2 regions of the Lichenihabitans sp. Uapishka_5 genome follow, and region 2 is predicted to be linked to the other one. Evidence: riboswitches for the same ligand, from Rfam matches in the RefSeq annotation. Region 2 holds a riboswitch; the other holds the start of a gene.
What was found. Region 2 has a riboswitch for thiamine pyrophosphate ahead of P7D22_RS02425 (ABC transporter permease). Riboswitches for the same ligand answer to the same signal wherever they lie in the genome.

Region 1 (7,569 bases), on a different contig from region 2:
AACGGCGCCGACCGGCGGGCCGCGGTAGAAAACGTGTCGGCCGGCTACCCGAGCTTTGCGGCCGCGCTGGGCGGCTGGCAGCGCTCACCCCACCACAACGACAACCTGCTGTTCCCGCCGATGCGGCGCATGGGCATCGCGGCAGCATCAGCGCCCGGCACGCGGTACAAGACCTTCTGGTCGCTGGTGATGACCAACTGAGGCAAAGCTTCAGGGTCGATACCAAGCGGTCAGGGTCATCCCTCATTCCGGACGAAGCGAAGCGGAGATCCGGAACCGGTGTGCTTCAGCGACCCAGGTTGAAGCACACCGGTTCCGGGTTCGGCTTCGCCCCCTCCGCTGACCACCCCGCCTGCTACACAGGCGTGGCCCCTGGCCAGCTCCGCCCCGGAATGAGGAATAACAGAGCCTTACGCCACCTTCTGCGTGGCCAGCAGCCAGGCGCCTGTGCGGGCTTCTGGGTCGGGATGGGCCACGATGTCGCTCACCACGGCGACGCAGTCGGCACCGGCCGCGAGGCAGCCCGGCACCCGTTCGAGCGAGATGCCGCCGATCGCCACGAGGGGCCGGCTGCCGACGAGGCGCTTCCATTCGCCCAGGCGTTCGAGCCCTTGCGGAGCCCAGGGCATCACCTTGAGGGTGGTGGGGTAGACGGGCCCGAGCGCCACGTAATCGGGATCGGTCGACAGGCCGCGTTCGAGTTCGGCATGGTCATGCGTGCTGACGCCGAATTTGAGCCCGTGCCGACGCAGGGCCTGCAGATCCGCGCCGTCGAGGTCCTCCTGGCCGAGGTGGACATAGCTGGCACCGGCCTCGATGGCGGCCTGCCAATGGTCGTTGACCACGAGTTGCGCGCCCGTGCCGGCGCAGGCCGCGAGGGCCGTCGCGATCTCGCGCGCCACGAGGGCCGGATCGTCGCCCTTGTGGCGCAACTGAATCAGCCGGGCCCCGGCCCCGACCAGCCGGGCCACCCAGGCGGCGTCCGGCACGACGGGATAAAACGGGTCGATCGCCTGATAGGCCATCATGCGAGCAACGCCTTTCCGAGCACCGGGGTCGAGGGGGCCGCCATGTCGCGCATCTCCATCGGATCGGCCTCGAAGCCGAGGCGGCCGGCCGCGATGGCCTTGGCAAAGGCTTCCGCCATGCGGACCGGATCGCCGGCCTTGGCCACCGCGGTGTTGAGCAGGATGGCGTCGTAGCCAAGCTCCATTGCGGCCGCCGCATGGGACGGCAGACCGATGCCGGCATCCACCACCAGCGGCACATCGGGGAAATGCGCCCGCATCGAACGCAAGGCGTAAGGATTGTTAAGGCCGCGGCCGCTGCCGATCGGTGCGCCCCAGGGCATCAACACCTGGCAGCCGGCCTCGAGCAGGCGCTCCGCCACCACGAGGTCATCGGTCGTGTAGGGGAACACCTCGAACCCGTCGGCGCACAGGATGCGAGCCGCCTCGACGAGCCCGAAGACATCGGGCTGCAGGGTATCGGCCTCGCCGATCACCTCGAGCTTGATCCAGGGCGTGCCAAACAGTTCGCGGGCCATCTCGGCCGTGGTGACGGCCTCCTTCACCGAATGGCAGCCGGCCGTGTTGGGCAGCACGGTCGCGCCAGTGTCGCGGATCAGGGTCCAGAAATCCTGCCCCTGGCGCTCGGCGGCGCTTTCCCGGCGCAGCGACACCGTCAGGATCTCGGCACCCGACGCCCGCACGGCTTCGGCCATCACGCTGGGGGATGGATAAAGCGCCGTGCCGAGCAGCAGGCGCGAGCCGAACGTTTTGCCGTAGAACTCCATGGTGTCAGCCTCCCTGGCGTGGTGCGACGACCTCGATGCGATCGCCATGCGAGAGGGGCGTCGCGGCGCGGGTCCGCACGGGCACGAAGGTGCCGTTGAGGGCGGTCGCGACCTTGGCGTCCGCGAGGCCGAGCGCCTCGACCAGTTCGGCCAGGGTGGCGGCCGCATGGTCGGCCGGCTGGCCGTTGATGGTGAGCGTCATGCGGACCTCATGGGGAAGAGCGCCTCGGCGGCCTGGCGGGCGAGCCAGGGCGACAGGAGAAAGCCATGGCGGTGCATGCCGTTCAGGCGCAGCACGCGGCCGTCGCGCACCAAGCGCGGCAGGTTGTCGGCATAGGCCGGGCGGACCCCGGCGCCGAACTCCAGGATGGCGGCTTCCGCAAAGGCCGGGTGCAGCGCATAGGCGGCGTTCAGCAACTCGAGCGCCGAGCGGACCGTCATCGGCCCGGCGGCATCGCTCTCGATCATGGTGGCTCCCACCATGAAGCGGCCGTCGCCACGCGGCACGATATAGAGCGGAACGCGCGGGTGCAGAAAGCGGACCGGCCGCGACAGTGTCACGTCGGTGGTGCGCACCATCACCATCTCGCCCCGCACGCCGCGCAGGGCCGGCAGCCTGTCGCGCCCCGCGACCCCGCGGGAATCCACCACGGCATCGGCCTCGACCTCGGCCTCATCGGCCGAAACGCCGAGCCGCACGGCGGCACCGTGCGCCACAAGCCCCACCGCGAGGCTGCGCAGGGCGGCGCGGGGATCGAGGTGGGCTTCGTCGGCGAAGAACAGACCCTGGCGAAAGCGACCTTCGAGGTCGGGTTCGAGGGCCGCGACGCCAGCGGCATCCAGGGTCGTAAAGCCCGAGGTACGGCGGGCGAAGCGCTGCAGTTCGGCCGCGTCACGGGGTGGCGTCACCACCAGGGTTCCGGCCTGCACCGTGCCGGCAAAATGCTTCGGCCACCAGTCGAGCGCCAAGCGGCCTTCCGCCAGCACGGCAGCGTCGGCGCCTTCGCGCTCGCACCAGGGGGCCAGCATGCCGCCCGCGTACCAGGAGGTGGCGCCAGCCCCGATCTCGCGGCCACGCTCCAGCACCGTCACGCTGGCGCCGCGCTCCATCAGTTCTGTTGCGGCCACGAGCCCCGCCGCGCCGGCGCCGATCACGGTCACGTGCATCGGCGCGCGCTCGTGACGCAAATGGCTTTCGGATCGCTTCGCATCTCGGTGTCCGTCCCTCCGCCGGCATGATCCGGATCAGGTGATAAGGGTCAATCGCGCCGCGTTGCAGTCAGCGATCTCTCAGCCCCTTGGCGGGGCTCCCCTCGGCAGTCCGCCGTGTTTCCGCAAAACTCGACGACAGGTCAAGATGTGGGAATGAGAAGCCGCGATTGAAAGCCCCGGGGTCGGGCGAAGACCTCCATGCTGGCGGCGCCATAGCGGGCCGTGCCGGTGCGCTGGTAGCCCACGGCCTCGGCGATGCGGATCGAGCGCGCATGCGCCGGCCGGATGATGCAGCAGGTTTCATCCGCCGAAAGGTGGGCGTCGGCCCAATCGAGCACGCCCGCGACGGCCTCGCGGGCAAAGCCACGCCCCTGGGCGGCCGCGGCCAGCACCCAGCCGATCTCGGGCCGGTCGCCGAGGCTTGGCTCGATGGCGCGGCGCAGGGTCTGGAACCCGACGTCGCCCACGAAGCCGCCGTTCGCCGTTTCGCGCACCGCCCAATAGCCGTAGCCGAGGGCGTGCCAATGGCCGATGTGGCGCAGGGTGCGGGACCAGACCTCCTCGGCGCTCAGCGGCTGGCCGTTGCCGATGAAGCCCATCGTGGCGGGATCGCCCCAAAGCGCCGTGCAGTCCGCCACATCGTCGAGCCCGATGGGACGCAGCAGGAGACGCTCCGTCTCGATCACCGGCCCCATCCTCAGGCGGCCGGGGCCAGACCGCCCTTGGCCACGATGAAGTCCACCACGCGCTCGAGCCCGTCGCCGGACTTCATGTTGGAGAACACGTAGGGCTTGCCGCGCCGCATGGTCACCGTGTCGCGCTCCATCACGTCGAGCGAGGCGCCGACATAGGGGGCGAGGTCGGTCTTGTTGATGACCAGCAGGTCCGAGCGGGTGATGCCGGGGCCGCCCTTGCGCGGGATCTTCTCGCCGCCCGACACGTCGATGACGTAGATGGTCAGGTCGGCGAGCTCGGGCGAGAAGGTGGCGGCCAGGTTATCGCCGCCCGATTCGATCAGGATGAGGTCGAGAGCGGGAAAGCGCTCGTTCATCGTGTCGATGGCGGCAAGGTTGATCGAGGCATCTTCGCGGATCGCCGTATGGGGGCAGCCGCCCGTCTCGACCCCCATGATGCGATCGAGCGGCAGCGCTTCGGCGCGCGCCAGGATCTCGGCATCCTCGCGGGTGTAGATGTCGTTGGTGATGGCCGCGATGTCGTGCGTGCCGCGCAGCCGCTTGCACAAGAGCTCCATCAGGGCGGTCTTGCCCGAGCCGACGGGGCCGCCGATGCCGACCCGCAAGGGGCCATGGGATGCGCTCATGAACGGAACAACCTCGAATACAGCGTTTCGTGGCGCAGGGCCGCGACATCGGATTGCTGCGCCGCGCCGCCGAGGTCGTCAAGCGTCGCGGTGGCCGCAAAGGCCGCGATCTCGCGCACGGCCGGCACCGTGCCGGCCAAGACCCGCAGGCCGCCCGTCTGCCCCACGACGCCGAGCCGGATGGCCGCCGACACGAGGTTGGCCACGAAGCCATGCGCCAGCGCTTCGAGCGCGGCACCGAGCGGAATGCCGGCCCGGCCGCAGGCGCTGCCGTAGGCGACCGGATAAGCGAGGTCGCCCGAGGCCGGCCAGGCCGGCACGGCTTCGGGCCAGGCAGCCCGGATCGCGGCCGCGAAAGCCTTGCCTTGGCCGGCACTCTCGAGGTGTCGCTCCCGCGACGGGCACAGCGCCAGGGCCAGGTCGTTGAGGCTCGCCAACGCCACCGCCTCTCGGGCCTGCCAGGCCGCCGCGGCCAGGATGCCATCGTTGCGGGCGGCCCCATGGCGCAGCAGCCCGTCGAGCCAGTCCGCCAATGTGGCGGCATCGGCGATGCGACCCTCGTCGGCCGCGGTTTCCAGGCCGTGCGAATAGGTGAAGGCGCCGACCGGAAAGGACGGCGACGTCCAGCTCAGCAGCCGCAGCAGCGCTTCATCGGCCATCAATGCGGGTGGGCGTGATGGTGCGCGCCATGGCCATGATCATGGGCCTGCGTGCCGGTCGCATGGCTCGACGCATAAGCGCCGCCTTCCGGGTTGAACGGCGCCTCGATGGTCCGCAGACGAGCGCCGAGGCCTTCCAGCATCGCCTCGATGACGTGGTCGCGGCGGATGCGCAGCGCGTTCGGCCGGATCTCAACCGGCAGGTGACGGTTGCCGAGGTGCCAGGCGAGACGCGCCAGGGCCTCGACGCTGGCGGCCCGCACCTCGACCATCGGCTCGGGAGCCGCCACCACCTCGATCCGGCGTCCGTCTTCCAGTTCCAGCACGTCCCCGCCGCGCAGCAGCACCGCCTGCGGCAGGTCGAGCAGAAAGGCGATGCCGCGCGTGCCCTTCAGGGCAAGGCGGCGGCGATGGCGATCGTCGAAATCCAGCACGACGGCATCGTGGCAGGCGGCGCCGCCCGGCGTCACAACCCGGATCGCCCGAACGGGCATGTCCTGGCCCGACGATCCAGCATGCTCATTCATGGTTTTCGAAACCCATTCGACCGGAACGCGACGTGGCGTCGGCGCTTGTATCGGGCGGTCGCGCGGAGCGCCAGACCTCAGACGATCCGGAAAGTGCTTCGCAGAAGATCGACGAGGCGCTGCAGGTCGGCGTTGTCGGCCGGCACGCCGGCCATGCCGGCGACTTGCCCCTTCACTTCCTGCGAGATCGACAGCAACGCCACCTCCCGCAAGGCTGCGATGACGGCGTTCACCTGCTGGATCTGCTCCACCGTGCCACGATCGCCTTCGGCCATCTGCCGCAAACCTCGGACCTGGCCTTCGATACGTGCGAGGCGCTGCAGAATGGCTGTTTTTTCGCTCACGTCGCGCTTGGCCTGAATTCGCTCTTCGATGACATCCACCCGCATGGCTGGTGCTGAGCCCCACGTTCGAGCAGCGCCCCATCGAGGCGGCTGCATAATGATTGCACGAATATTCTAAAGCGATTTATCGATTCTAAATGCAAAGTCGCCGCAGCAAATGCCGACTGACCTTGGCAACACCCAAAATTTACTGCCGAATATGACATAGAGCAATGATTTTTTAACATTTCCTTATGTCAGAGACGCCAGTCAAAACAGAAAGAAACGCTGCGCCATGGGCAGCACGCTGGCCGGCTCGCAGGTGAGATGCACTCCGTCCGCCTTGACCATGTAGGTTTCCGGATCGACGTCGATCGCCGGAGTTGCGTCGTTGTGAATCATGCTCGACTTGCGCAAGCTTCCGCGCGTGTTCTCGACCGCCACCAGAGGCTTCGTGACGCGCAGCCGCTCCGCGAGCCCGGCCGCAACGGCTTGCCGCGACACAAAGGTCAGGCTTGTTGCCGCGACGGCCCGCCCGAAGGCGCCGAACATCGGGCGGTAATGCATCGGTTGCGGGGTCGGGATGGAGGCGTTCGGGTCGCCCATCGGGGCGGCCGCAATGGCGCCGCCCTTGATAATCAGGTCGGGTTTCACGCCGAAGAAGGCAGGCGACCACAAGACGAGGTCAGCGAGCTTACCGGGCTCGATCGAACCGATGTGCTTCGACACGCCATGCGCGATCGCCGGGTTGATGGTGTATTTGGCGATGTAGCGCTTCACCCGGAGGTTGTCGGTGCCGTCCCGCTCCCCGGCCAAGGGACCGCGCTGGCGCTTCATCTTGTCGGCCGTCTGCCAGGTGCGGATGATGACCTCGCCGACCCGGCCCATGGCCTGGCTGTCGGACGACATCATCGAGAGCGCACCGATATCGTGCAGGATGTCCTCGGCCGCGATGGTTTCCTTGCGAATGCGGGATTCCGCGAAGGCGAGGTCTTCGGGGATCGACGAATCGAGGTGATGGCACACCATCAGCATGTCGAGGTGTTCGTCGAGCGTGTTGACCGTGAAGGGCCGCGTCGGGTTGGTGGAAGACGGCAGCACGTTGTCGAGCCCCGCCACCGAGATGATATCGGGCGCATGGCCGCCGCCCGCACCCTCGGTGTGGAAGGCGTGAATGGTGCGGCCCTTGAAGGCCTTGATGGTGTCCTCGACGAAGCCCGACTCGTTCAGCGTGTCGGTGTGAATCATCACCTGGATGTCGTGGTCGTCGGCGACCGACAGGCAGTTGTCGATGGCGGCCGGCGTGGTGCCCCAGTCTTCGTGCAGCTTCAGCGCGCAGGCGCCGGCCTCGACCTGTTCGACGAGGCCACGCGGCGTCGAGGCATTGCCCTTACCGGCAAAACCGAGGTTCATCGGAAAGGCGTCGGCCGCCTCGATCATGCGGGCGATGTGCCAGGGCCCGGGCGTGCAGGTAGTGGCGAAGGTGCCGGTCGCGGGCCCCGTGCCGCCGCCCAGCATGGAGGTGACGCCCGACATCAGCGCTTCCTCGATCTGCTGCGGGCAGATGAAATGGATGTGGGTATCGAAGCCGCCGGCCGTGAGGATCTTGCCTTCGCCGGCGATGACCTCCGTGCCCGGCCCGATGATGATGTCGACGCCAGGCTGGATCTCCGGGTTGCCGGCCTTGCCGATCGCCGCGATACGACCGTCCCTGAGCCCGACGTCGCCCTTC
Region 2 (7,569 bases):
TTGGCCTTGTCGGGGGTCGTCACGTAGATCAACTCGTCATAGGCGGGGAAGCCGACGTCCTCCGGGTAGAAGGCCCGGCCGGGATGGCCGGCGAGCTTCATCTCGGTCAGCTCGAAGTTGCGGTAGCCGCCCACCACGGCATCGACCTGCTTGCTGACGAGCGCCTCGGTGAGGGCGAAGTTGACGTTGACGAGCTTCACATCGGCGACCGTGAGACCGGCCTTGGCCAGCATGGCCGACAGCATCACGTCCTCGAAGCCGGACACCGAATAGCCGATCGACTTGCCCTTCAGGTCCGCGAGGCTCTTGATCGGGCCGTCCTCCAGCACGATCAGCGTGTTCAGCGGCGTCGCGATGGCGGCGCCGACCCGCACGAGGTCGATGCCTTCCTGGCGCGACAGGTAGAAGCTCGGCTGGTAGGTGACCGCGATGTCGCCCTGTCCGGCTGCGACGAGGCGCGGCGGCATGGCAGGATCGGCGGGTTCGATGAAGCTGACGTCGAGGCCGTGCCGGGCGAAGAAGCCGCCCTCCTTGGCGATCACTAGAGCGGCATGATCCGGATTGACGAACCAGTCGAGCAGGATCGTGAGTTTCGTTTCGGCCAGGGCCGGGGTCAGCGTGGCCATGAAGGCGGCCAGCAGCATGGCGATCAAGCGCATCGAGGATTTCTCTCCGGTTGTGAACGGGTTCAAAGCGTGTCGGGCGCCCAGAAGACGAGACGGCGAGTCAGGAGGCCGACAAGCCCCCACAAGGCCACCGAGAAGGCGGCCAGGATCGTCAGCCCGGCGAAGACGACGTCGGTCTGCATGCGGGCATTGGCATGCAACATCGCGAGGCCAAGGCCCGACGACGAGCCGACCCATTCGCCGATGATGGCGCCGATGGGTGCCCCGGCGGCCGCCACCCGCAGCCCGCTGCCGAGCGCCGGCAAGGCGGCCGGGACGCGGATGAGGAACAACAGGTCGCGCCGGCTGGCGCCATGCAGCCGCGCCAGGTCGACGAGATTTTCGTCCGTGCGGCGCAGGCCTTCGAGGAAGGTGGTGGTGACCGGGAAGAAGATCACCAGCGCCGCCATGGCGAGCTTCGACGTGATGCCGAAGCCGAGCCAGATCACCAGCAACGGCGCGATGGCGAAGACGGGCAGCGCCTGGGTGACGACGAGGATGGGCGCGAGGGCGCGTTCGAGGATCGGCGCCCGCGCCATCAGGAGCGCCGCACCGGCGCCGGCCAGGACGCCGATCGCGAGGCCGCCGATCATCTCGCCGAAGGTCACGAGTGCGTCGGGCCACAGCAGCGGGAATCGGATGACGAGCGTTGTGGCGACGCGCGATGGGGCCGGCAGCAGGTACGGCGGCACCGCGAATGCCCGCACGGCGATTTCCCAGGCGGCCATCAGCCCGAGGAGCGTCGACACGGCGGTCCACGGCACGGTCTTCGAGAGAGCCGCGAACCGCGAAACAGCGAGGTCGTCCCGCACCGGCGGGCTTAGGATAATGGACGGGCCCGCCACACAGGGTTCGGACCGCAGGCCGGGCCTGGGCATCGCTTCGTTCCCTCCGCCGGCATGATCCGGTTCAGGTTCAACGGGTTTCTCTCACGGGCGAGAGCTCTCAGCTCGGCTTGAACACCGAACACCCCGACGTAGCGGAAAGCTTAAAGACGACCGGGGCCGCCGGCAACCCGGTTTATCGACCCGTGCGGCGGCGCACGAAGTCGAGGATGGCCGGATCGGTGAAGTCTCGACCGGCCACATGGGCGCCGGCCTGCCGCAGCGCCTCGGGGTCGAAGGTCGAGGCGATGCCCACGACGCCGAGGCCGGCGCCCGCGGCCGAGGCGATACCGGTGCGTGAATCCTCGAACCCGACCGACCGGGCCGCATCGCCGCCCATGGCGTCGAGGGCCGTCAGATAGGGCAGGGGATGTGGCTTCGCCTGGGGCAGCTCGGGGCCGATCACCACCAGCTTGAAGCGGTGACGGATGTCCAGCATGGCCAGCACCGCATCGGCATTGGCGCGCGGCGCATTGGTGACGACCGCGCAAGGGACCGCCTCGGCATCGGCCCAATCTAACAGGCCCAGCAAGCCTGACGCGGCCTCGACCGCATGCAGGCGCTCGCGGTAGGCCGCTTCCTTGCGGTCCATCAGGATGAGACGGTCGGCTTCGGGCAGCCCAGGCACGAACTCCGCCGCGATGTCGGGGTTGTTTCGGCCGATGATGCGCGACGTGTAGACGTCCCAATCGACCGCCACCCCGTGGGGCGTGAAGATGCTTTGGAACGCCTCGAAATGCAGGTGGTCGGTTTCCGCGATCGTGCCGTCGAGGTCGAAAAGGAGTGTCGCTGTCATGCACCCTTCTAGCATGGCCAGGATCGGGTCGGCGATGGTCGTTAAGGTTTCGTTAACCGCGTTTGTTTAGCGTCGGTTTACGCCCGCCTCCGTCGTCGGACCCCTGCATGAGCCTCGCCGAAGACCTTCCCCGCTCGTATCTCGGTTCACTGAGCCGGCCGACGTCGCCCAAGCTGACACGCGTGTCGCTGGCCGATCTCGTGACACGGCCGGTGGCGACCGAGGCCCGCGCGACCGTGCAGCGGGCCCCCTTGCCAGAAGCCGAGCTTCCTGCCGAGCCCTCCGTGGTGGCGATGCCGCGGCGCGCCGAGCGGGCCGCCCCGGGCGACGCCAGCCTCGAGATCCTGGACCGGGCCTCCAAGGGCATGTCGCTGATCCTCAGCCGCTACAAGCAGCTCGAAGACCACGTGAAGCAGGTCGATTCCTGGTCCAACGCCCAGATCCAGGCCGCCGAGGCCGAGGCGGCCCGCTGGCAGGATGCCGCCAGCACGGCCGAGAAGCGGCTCGAAGACTGCCAGCGCAGCCTTGAAATCATGGTGCGGCGTGCCGAAGCGGCCGAGCAGGCCATGTATCGCGACAAGGAAGCTCTGACGGTTTTGCAGGAGCGCATCATCGAATCGTTCGGCTTCGGCTCGGATGCCCACGATGCCATCGCGGCTGGCTTGCAGCTGGACTGACACGTCTGAACAAGGCGGATGACAGGCGCGGACCCTCCGGGTGCCGCGCCTTTTTCATTTTGAGGCACAAACCTCGGCCATGCTGCGAACGATCTGGGCCTCGGCACGTTAGCTGCCTGCCGGCGGGGGCTGGACTGGCCATCACGGCTTAGCCGTGGCGTGGAATTTGGGGATGGACACCATGGCGGATACGACGGCGCGGCAGCCGGCACAGGTCACGCCGCCACCTTTGCCTGGGTTGAACAGCCTCGTCACGTTGATCACCGGCGTTGTGGTCGTGGCAGCGCTTTACCTCGGTCGCGAGGTGCTGGTCCCGATCACGCTGGCGATCCTGTTGTCGTTCGTGTTGTCGCCGATCGTGGCGCTGCTACGCCGAATCCACGTGCCGCAGATTCCCTCGGTTTTGGTTGCCGTGGTCATTGGCCTTGGCGCCATCGGGGTTCTGGTCGGGATCATCGGATTGCAGATCGCCGGATTGGCGGGCGACGTCCCGCGCTATGCTGCCACGATCGAGACCAAGGCGACGGCCCTGCAGGGTGCCACCCTCGGTCGGCTCCGCTCGATGACCGAACGCATCGGCGAGCATATGAAGCCCGAGGGCACCAACGCTCCCGAGGCGGCGGCAACAGCCGCGTCCCCTGACGGCGCGAAGCCGACCACCGTCGAGGTGCGCCAGCCTCCGTCCACCCCGCTCGAGATCGCCCGAAACGTCCTCGAACCGGTGTTGAAGCCGATCGAGAGCGCGCTGATCATCTTCATCGTCGCTGTGTTCATTCTCATGCAGAAGGAGGATCTGCGCGACAGGATGATCCGGCTGGCTGGGTCTGGCGACCTTCATCGCACCACCGTGGCGATGGACGATGCGGGCCACCGCCTCAGTAAATACTTCCTCGCCCAGGTCGGCATCAACACGGTGTTCGGCGCCGTGATCGGCATCGGACTGTATTTCATCGGTGTGCCGTCGGCCCTGTTATGGGGCATCCTGGCCGGCATCCTGCGCTTTGTTCCCTATGTGGGTGCCGTGCTGGCAGCCGCGCTGCCTTTGGCGCTTGCGGCGGCGGTCGATCCTGGCTGGAGCTTGGTGATCTGGACCGCTGGGCTGTTCCTGATCAGCGAAACCATCACGGGCCAGGTGGTCGAGCCCCTGATCTATGGTCATTCGACCGGGCTTTCGCCTGCCGCCGTGGTGATCGCGGCGATCTTCTGGTCTTGGATCTGGGGGCCGATCGGCCTCATCCTGTCGACGCCGCTGACCTTGTGCCTCGTGGTTCTGGGACGCTACGTCGACCGGTTGGAATTCCTCGACGTGCTGCTTGGCGATCGCCCTGCGCTGACGCCGGTGGAGAACTTCTACCAGCGCATGCTGGCCGATGATCCCGACGAGGCACTCCAGCAGGCGGAACTGCTGCTGAAGGAGCGGTCGCTCACGACTTACTACGACGAGGTGGTGCTGAAGGGCCTTCAGCTCGCGGCCAATGATGCGTCGCGTGGCGTCCTGCAGGACGATCGCATCGACAACATCCGCATGAGCGTGCGGCACCTGGTGGAAGACCTCGGCCACCATGACGACCGTGACCCCCACCCGGAGGAAAAAGCCGCCGCCGCTGGCGTGACGTCCAAAGCTGAGCGCGATGTGCCGGCACCGAACGCTATCGACGCAACGCCTCCGGCGGAAGACGAGCTGGCGCCGCAATGGCAGGTCGAGGCACCTGTGCTGTGTCTGGCTGGGCGTGGTCCGCTCGACGAAGCCGTGTCTGCGATCCTCGGGCAGTTGCTCGACAAACATGGACTTGGGAGCCGCATGGCCGCGCACGACCTCGCGTCGCGGGACGGCATCCGGTCGCTCGACCTCGGCGATACCGCGATGATCTGCGTCAGCTATCTCGATCTCAACAACAATCCGGCTGCACTGCATTATCTCGTGCGGCGGCTCAAGGCGCGGGCGCCCAATGTGTCGATCCTGGTTGGTCTCTGGCCGGCGGATGCCAAGGTGCTCCAGGACGAGCGCCTGCGGTCGGTCATCGGGGCTGACCATTTCACGACGTCGCTGCGCGAGACGGTCGAAACCTGCGTGGCCGTGGCTCACCAGAAGGCTGCGGAAACGCGGGCGTCCGGTGCCATCCAGGCGGTAGCCTGACGCATGCCGGCTTGGATCAACGTGCATCATCATGCTGCCCCTTTGCATAGGAGGGCAGCATGGTGATGCCGGTGTCGAACCCTCCGGTTCCTCTCGATGCGGCCGACACGTCTTCCCGGCTTCAGCGCAATGCCCGCTTCACGCTGGTTGCGGTTCTGCTCGGCCTCAGCCTGTGGACCATCCACGATTTTCTGCCCGCCCTAGTGTGGGCAGCCGTTCTGGCCATCGCGTTCTGGCCGCTGTATCGGCGCACCCTGCGGCGGTTTCCGCCGGGGCGTCACAACATCCTGGTGCCGGGAGCCTTCTCGCTGGGCCTCGGGCTCCTGTTCGGATTGCCATTGCTGGTGCTGGTCATCCAGGGGGCCCGCGAAGCCCATGACGTCATGGGGCTGTATCGTCAGGCCACCACTTCCGGCATCCCGGAGCCCGAATGGGTGCGCCACCTGCCACTCGGCTCCGATGCCATATCGCACTGGTGGCAGGACAATCTGGCCAACGGTGTCGAGCCGGACGGTTTGGCTCAGCGCATCAACAAGGCGCAGGTCGCCCGCACCGGGCGCCGGATCGCCAAGGATGTCGTGCATCGCGGGGTGCTGTTCTTCTTCGCCCTGATGACGTTGTTCTTCCTGCTGAAGGAAGGCGAAGCGCTGATGCGGCAGATGCTGGTCGCGAGCGGCAAGCTGTTTGGCGCGCGTGGCGAACGCATCGCTCATCAGATGGTGGCCTCGGTGCACGGCACCGTGGACGGACTGGTGCTGGTTGGCCTCGGAGAAGGATTCCTGATGGGCATCGCCTATGCGGTGGCAGGGCTGCCGCACCCCATTCTGTTTGGCGCCCTCACGGCCGTCGCCGCAATGGTGCCTTTTGCGGTCACGGTGGTGTTGCTGCTGGCGGGCGCAGTGCTGCTGGTGCAAGGCAGCGTGGTGGCCGCCATCGTGATCGTGGCCCTCGGGTCGATCCTGGCCTTCGCGGCCGACCATTTCATCCGCCCCGCGCTGATCGGCGGCACCACCCGCCTGCCGTTCCTGTGGGTGCTGATCGGCATCCTGGGCGGTGTGGAAACCTGGGGCCTCGTCGGCTTGTTCGCCGGTCCGGCCCTGATGGCGGCCACCATCCTGCTGTGGCGCGAGCTGGTCGGCGACGAGGCGGTCGGGAAGCCCGTCTAGCAGCCGGTCCCCAGTCCACCGCGTCAAATCACTCATGAGCATATCGATGACCACACAAGTTCCGTCCCGCCGTTATCCGGTGGGAGCCGAATGTCTGGGTGACGGCGTGTCGTTCCGGGTGTGGGCCCCGAAACACGGCCGCGTGGCGATCGAGGTCGACGGCGCCGAACACATCCTGGAGCCGGATCAGGACGGGTATTTCGCGATCCATATCCCGGGGCTCGGGGAGGGCGCACGCTATGCCTATCGGCTCGAGGACGGCATCACGGCCTATCCCGACCCTGCCTCGCGCTTCCAGCCTGAAGGGCCGCATGGGCCCTCGATGGTGGTCGATCCGTCGCGCTTCGCCTGGAGCGATGCGGAGTGGCGCGGCGTGCCGGCCACGCAGCGCGTGGTGTATGAGATGCACATCGGCACCTTCACGCCGGAAGGCACCTGGGCCGCAGCGATCGCCAAGCTGCCCCACCTGCGCGACGTCGGCATCACGATGATCGAGATGATGCCGGTGGCCGAGTTCCCCGGCCACTTCGGCTGGGGCTACGACGGCGTCGACCTGTTCGCGCCGACCCACCTCTATGGGGCGCCGGACGATCTGCGTCGCTTCATCGACAGCGCCCATGGCCTCGGCATCGGCGTCATCCTCGACGTCGTCTACAATCACTTCGGGCCCGACGGGAATTACATCGGCGCCTACAGCCAGGACTACTTCACCGATCGCCACGCCAACGAATGGGGCGAGTCGCTGAACTACGACGGCCGCAACGCCCATGGGTTGCGCGACCTCGTCATCAGCAACGCAGCCTATTGGGTCGACGAGTTCCATTTCGACGGGCTCAGGCTCGACGCCACGCAAAGCATGCACGACGATTCCGACGACCATGTCATCGCGGCCTTGACGCGGGCCGCCCGCGCAGCCGGACCGGGACGCGCGGTTTACGTCGTGGCCGAAAACGAGCCCCAGGACACGGACCTGGTCAGGCCGCGCGAGGCCGGCGGCTGCGGCCTCGACGGGTTGTGGAACGACGACCTGCAGCATTCCGCCCTGGTGGCCCTGACGGGACGCAACGAATCCTATTACGTCGACTATGAGGGGACGCCGCAGGAGCTCATTGATGCGGCGCGCTTCGGCTACCTGTTCCAGGGGCAGCGGTATGCCTTCCACGGCAAGCCGCGCGGCGTGCCGGCCCAGGACATCGATCCCGCGGTTTTCGTCACCTACCTTGAGAATCACGACCAGATCGCCA

Region 1: another riboswitch for thiamine pyrophosphate. It lies ahead of P7D22_RS17725 (FAD-dependent oxidoreductase); the one in region 2 lies ahead of P7D22_RS02425 (ABC transporter permease).

What each region holds. Positions count from the first base shown of each region.
Region 1 is NZ_JARPVX010000068.1:431-7,999, forward strand. It holds gene P7D22_RS17705 (CAP domain-containing protein) at 1-201, shown strand, start outside; gene P7D22_RS17710 (thiamine phosphate synthase) at 411-1,028, opposite strand; gene P7D22_RS17715 (thiazole synthase) at 1,025-1,795, opposite strand; gene thiS (sulfur carrier protein ThiS) at 1,800-1,997, opposite strand; gene P7D22_RS17725 (FAD-dependent oxidoreductase) at 1,994-2,962, opposite strand; TPP riboswitch at 3,001-3,119, opposite strand; gene P7D22_RS17730 (GNAT family N-acetyltransferase) at 3,148-3,693, opposite strand; gene ureG (urease accessory protein UreG) at 3,705-4,328, opposite strand; gene P7D22_RS17740 (urease accessory protein UreF) at 4,325-4,987, opposite strand; partial or broken gene ureE (urease accessory protein UreE) at 4,990-5,481, opposite strand; gene P7D22_RS17750 (metal-sensitive transcriptional regulator) at 5,592-5,903, opposite strand; gene ureC (urease subunit alpha) at 6,108-7,569, opposite strand, start outside.
Region 2 is NZ_JARPVX010000003.1:90,477-98,045, reverse strand. It holds gene P7D22_RS02430 (ABC transporter substrate-binding protein) at 1-659, opposite strand, end outside; gene P7D22_RS02425 (ABC transporter permease) at 689-1,543, opposite strand; TPP riboswitch at 1,535-1,649, opposite strand; gene P7D22_RS02420 (HAD family hydrolase) at 1,686-2,345, opposite strand; gene P7D22_RS02415 (hypothetical protein) at 2,453-3,022, shown strand; gene P7D22_RS02410 (AI-2E family transporter) at 3,204-5,159, shown strand; gene P7D22_RS02405 (AI-2E family transporter) at 5,219-6,325, shown strand; gene treZ (malto-oligosyltrehalose trehalohydrolase) at 6,372-7,569, shown strand, end outside.